One region of the Streptomyces sp. NPDC107559 genome, then DNA from elsewhere that is predicted to be linked to it. Evidence: riboswitches for the same ligand, from Rfam matches in the RefSeq annotation. Region 1 holds a riboswitch; the other holds the start of a gene.
The links. Region 1 has a riboswitch for cobalamin ahead of ACZ7OY_RS26495 (ribonucleoside-diphosphate reductase subunit alpha). Riboswitches for the same ligand answer to the same signal wherever they lie in the genome.
Positions count from the first base shown of each region.

Region 2: linked by a shared signal. The riboswitch ahead of ACZ7OY_RS32155 (CbtB domain-containing protein) and the one ahead of ACZ7OY_RS26495 (ribonucleoside-diphosphate reductase subunit alpha) in region 1 are both predicted to bind cobalamin.

Region 1 is NZ_JBVKBD010000009.1:277,779-280,160, reverse strand. Features, by position in the region: gene mctP (monocarboxylate uptake permease MctP) at 1-661, shown strand, start outside; cobalamin riboswitch at 962-1,105, shown strand; gene ACZ7OY_RS26495 (ribonucleoside-diphosphate reductase subunit alpha) at 1,228-2,382, shown strand, end outside.
Region 2 is NZ_JBVKBD010000014.1:23,391-25,772, reverse strand. Features, by position in the region: gene ACZ7OY_RS32160 (lysylphosphatidylglycerol synthase domain-containing protein) at 1-776, shown strand, start outside; cobalamin riboswitch at 836-989, shown strand; gene ACZ7OY_RS32155 (CbtB domain-containing protein) at 1,025-1,246, shown strand; gene ACZ7OY_RS32150 (CbtA family protein) at 1,266-2,021, shown strand; gene ACZ7OY_RS32145 (histidine phosphatase family protein) at 2,088-2,382, opposite strand, start outside.

The DNA of each region.
Region 1 (2,382 bases):
GCTGGCGATCCCCCAGCTCTTCGAGAACATGTTCCCGGACTGGTTCGCGGGGGTGGCGTTCGCCGCCATCGGCATCGGCGCCCTGGTCCCCGCGGCCATCATGTCCATCGCGGCCGCGAACCTCTTCACCCGCAACATCTACAAGGACTTCATCAAGCCCGACGCGACCCCGAAGCAGGAGACCCAGGTCTCCAAGGTGGTGTCGCTGCTGGTGAAGGTGGGTGCCCTGGTCTTCGTCCTCACCATGGACAAGACGGTCGCGATCAACTTCCAGCTGCTCGGCGGCATCTGGATCCTGCAGACCTTCCCGGCCCTGGTCGGCGGCCTGTTCACCCGCTGGTGCCACCGCTGGGCGCTGCTGGCGGGCTGGGCCGTGGGCATGGTGTACGGCACGCTCGCCGCGTACGGGGTGGCCTCACCGACCCAGAAGCACTTCGGCGGCAGCTCGAAGGAGATCCCCGGCATCGGCGAGATCGGCTACATCGGTCTGACGGCGTTCGTGCTCAACGTGGCCGTCACGGTGGTCCTCACCTTCGTCCTGAAGGCCGTCAAGGCTCCCGAGGGCGTCGACGAGACCAGCCCGCAGGACTACACGGCGGACGCGGGCGACCCGGGCGTGGAGGTGGAGCTGCCGCCGGCCACGGCCGGATCGGCGCACTGACACCGGCGTACCGGATTCGGCGCGCCGACACCGGCGCAGGACGCCGAACCACCTCTGCGCCGGGTTCACCGGGCGGGGACGAGGGGCGGCGGGGCGACAGGGCCCCGCCGCCCCTTCGCGTCCCTCGCCGCCCGCCGCCAGGGGCCGGGCGGATGCCCCGCCACGAGCCCGTCCGGCGCCTGCGGGGAGCCCGGCCGCGGCGCCGTCCGGGCCCCCGCCCGCCGCCCGCGAGAAGAGCGACTGACACGCTCCGAAGCCGACATGACACAACATCTGGTGGTGGCACCGCAGCCCGGCACAAGATGTATGCTCGTGCTCGCTGTCGCCGCAGGGGAATCCGGTGCGAATCCGGAACTGTCCCGCAACGGTGTACCCGTGCTTGTCCGCCCTACGGCGGGCATCCACGCGTCCAGTCCGAGGACCTGCCGACCGCGCGCCCGGCCGTCCGGTCCGGGTGCCTTGACGTCCGGGTCTCGCGGAATGGACCGGTGGACGCGACGCCCCGTGCGCTCGTGTGCCGCCCCCTGCCCTCCGCAAGGCCCCTGCCGAGCGAGGGAGAGTCCCACGTGACCATCGCGCCAGCCGATCCGGCTTCAGCCACCCCGGCCAGGGAGACCGACGGTCCCGGTGCCGCGCTGCTGCGGACCCTGACCGAGCTGACCTCCGACCTCCCCGACGCCGACCCCGGCCGGGTCGCCGCCGCCGCGCTGCGCGGCCGGTCCGCGCGGGCGGACGAGACGGAGCTGCGCGAGCTGGCCACGGAGGCGGCCGCGGGGCTCATCTCCGACGATCCCGCCTACTCGCGGCTGGCCGCCCGGCTGCTGACCATCAGCATCGCCGCGGAGGCCGCCTCGCAGGGCGTGACGACGTTCACCGAGTCCGTCGCCGTCGGGCACCGGGAAGGGCTCATCGCCGACCGTACGGCGGAGTTCACCCGTATCCACGCCGCCCGCCTCGACGCGCTCGTCGACACCGAGGGCGATGACCGGTTCGGCTACTTCGGTCTGCGCACCCTGCACAGCCGCTATCTGCTGCGGCACCCGATCACCCGTCAGGTGATCGAGACGCCCCAGCACTTCATGCTGCGGGTCGCCGCCGGCCTCGCCGAGGACGACTCGGTCCGCTCGGTGGACGAGGTCGCCGCGCTCTACCGGCTGATGAGCCGCCTGGACTACCTCCCCTCCTCCCCCACGCTCTTCAACTCCGGTACGCGGCACCCCCAGATGTCGTCCTGCTACCTCCTCGACTCCCCGCTGGACGAGCTGGACTCCCTCTACGACCGCTACCACCAGGTCGCCCGGCTCTCCAAGCACGCGGGCGGCATCGGTCTGTCGTACTCCCGGATCCGTTCGCGCGGTTCGCTGATCCGCGGCACCAACGGGCACTCCAACGGCATCGTCCCGTTCCTGAAGACCCTCGACGCCTCGGTCGCCGCGGTGAACCAGGGCGGCCGGCGCAAGGGCGCCGCCGCGGTCTACCTGGAGACCTGGCACTCCGACATCGAGGAGTTCCTGGAGCTGCGCGACAACACCGGCGAGGACGCCCGCCGTACCCACAACCTCAACCTCGCGCACTGGATCCCGGACGAGTTCATGCGCCGCGTGAACGCCGACGCGCAGTGGTCCCTGTTCTCCCCCTCCGACGTGCCCGAGCTGGTCGACCTGTGGGGCGAGGAGTTCGACGCGGCCTACCGCGCGGCGGAGGCGGCGGGCCTGGCGCGG
Region 2 (2,382 bases), on a different contig from region 1:
TGCTCGCCTGCGTCGCCGCCGTGTCGACCTGGGTGTGCGCGGCTGTCGTCCAGCAGGGCGCGGTCGCCGAACGGTTGCCGCGGCGACGGCTCGTGGCCGCGCAGTTCGCCGCGTCCGCCGCCAACCATCTCCTGCCGGCCGGGGCCGGGGCGACCCTGGTCAACCTGCGCTTCCTGACCCGGTGCGGACTGTCCACGGCCCGTTCGGCGACCGCGCTCGCGGTGAAGGCGGCGGCGGGCGGGCTGGTCCGCTGCGCACTGGGCCTGACCCTGCTGCTGACCTCGCCCGACACCGTACGGGTGCCGGCCCGGGTGCCGCAGGGGCTGGTACTGCTGCTGCCGGTGGCGGCCGGGACCGTGGTGGTGGCCGTCGCGGCGAGCCCACGGCTGCGGCGCGCCGCGGGCCGGGCCCTCGCCGAGGTGCGGGCGGTGCACCGGTGCCGGGCGCGGGCCTGGGCGCTGTGGGGCGGCTCGGCCGCGTTCGTGCTGCTGCACGCCGGGGTGGTCGTCGCCGTCGTCCACGCGCTCGGCCTCGGGCTGTCCACGGGCCGTGTGGTCATGGCGTACCTCGTCGCCAGCGGCGCGGCGGTGCTGCTGCCCACGCCGGGCGGTCTCGGTTCCCTGGACGCCGCGCTCGCCCTGGCGCTCACCGCGGACGGGGCGCCGGGCCAGGCGGCGATCTCGGCCGTCCTCGGCTACCGCCTGCTCACCGCATGGCTGCCGATGGCCCCGGGGCTGCTGGTCCTCCTCCTGCTCGCACGACGCTCGGTGCTCTGAGGACGCCCGTGATCCCGTGCCCAACAGGGCGCGGGATCACCCCTGCTGACGCGCTATTGGCCCTGCATACGTCACACGGTACTGTCGTGCTGATACGACGACGGGATCACGGAAGCCGGTGAGAATCCGGCACGGTCGCGCCACTGTGGACGATGCCTCCTCGACGGGAGCGCATCGCGAGTCAGACCCGGGGCCGTCGTCCTGTGCACCACCGAGATGGGACGCGAACTCCCAGAGGAGGCCCTGCCATGGCGCAGCACGTCGCTCAGCCGACCGCCACCACCCCCGTTGTCACCGGCAAGCTGCCGCTGAAGGACATTGCCCCCTGGGCGGTCTTCTTCGGCATTCTGATGCTGGTCCTGCTGTACTTCGTCGGCGCCGAGCAGGGCGCCACCTCCGTCGTCTCCGGCGAGGACGTCCACGAGTGGGTGCACGACGCCCGCCACCTGCTCGGCTTCCCCTGCCACTGACGAGGGGCACCGAACTCCCGTGAACTCCGCAACAGTCAGAAACCTGCTCGTGCGGGGCATGCTCGCCGGCCTCGCGGCCGGCCTGCTCGCCCTGGTCGTCGCCTACTTCCTCGGTGAGCCGAGCGTGGACAGCGCGATCGGCTTCGAGGAGGCGCACGCGCACGCCCACGAGCACGAGGTCGAACTCGTCTCCCGCAGCCTCCAGTCCACCGCCGGCCTCGCCACCGGCGTGCTGATCTACGGAGTGGCGTTCGGCGGCATCGCCGCTCTCGCCTTCTGCTTCGCCCTCGGGCGCGTCGGCCGCTTCAGCCCCCGCGCCACCGCGCTGCTGCTGTCGGGCACCGCGCTGCTCGCCGTCTACGTCGTGCCGTTCCTGAAGTACCCGGCCAACCCGCCGTCGGTCGGCGACGCCGACACCATCGGCAGGCGCACCACGCTGTACTTCCTGATGATGGTGCTCAGCGTGCTCCTCGCGGTCGCCGCGGTGATCGCGGGCAAGCGGCTCGCGCCGAGACTGGGCACCTGGTACGCCACCGTGGTCGCCGTCCTCGGCTTCATCGCCGTGATCGTCCTGGCGTACGCGTTCCTGCCCGTCGTCAACGAGGTCCCGGCGGACTTCCCGGCCACCCTGCTGTGGCGGTTCCGGCTCTCCGCCCTCGCCATGCAGGCCACGCTGTGGGCGGGCTTCGGCCTCGTCTTCGGCGAACTGGCCGAGCGGCTGCTGCACCCGAAACCCGTGAGGGTCCCATCGGGTTCGGCGGTGGCCGCCCCGTAGCGATCCCGTCGTCACGCCGAGAGGGCCCGCGGAACCGTCCGCGGGCCCTCTCGGCGTCCGGTGCGGTCAGTCCTCCGTGTCGGCGGAGGTCGCCGGACCGAGCGGCCTGCCGAGCCGGAGGTTCCAGCGGTGCGCACGTCCGGTGAGCTCGGTCGCCGTCAGCGGCGGCACGTCGAGGCGCCAGAAGGCGGCCTCGGGAGCGGCCAGCGCATGGATCACCGCGGCCCGTACGATCTCCGGCTCCACCACGGCCAGCACTCTGCCGTCGTGCCCCGCCGACGCCTCCAGCCAGCGGGCGACCCGCTCGCACACCTCCCGCACCGACTCCCCGCCGTGCGGAGCGGCCGCCGGGTCGGACAGC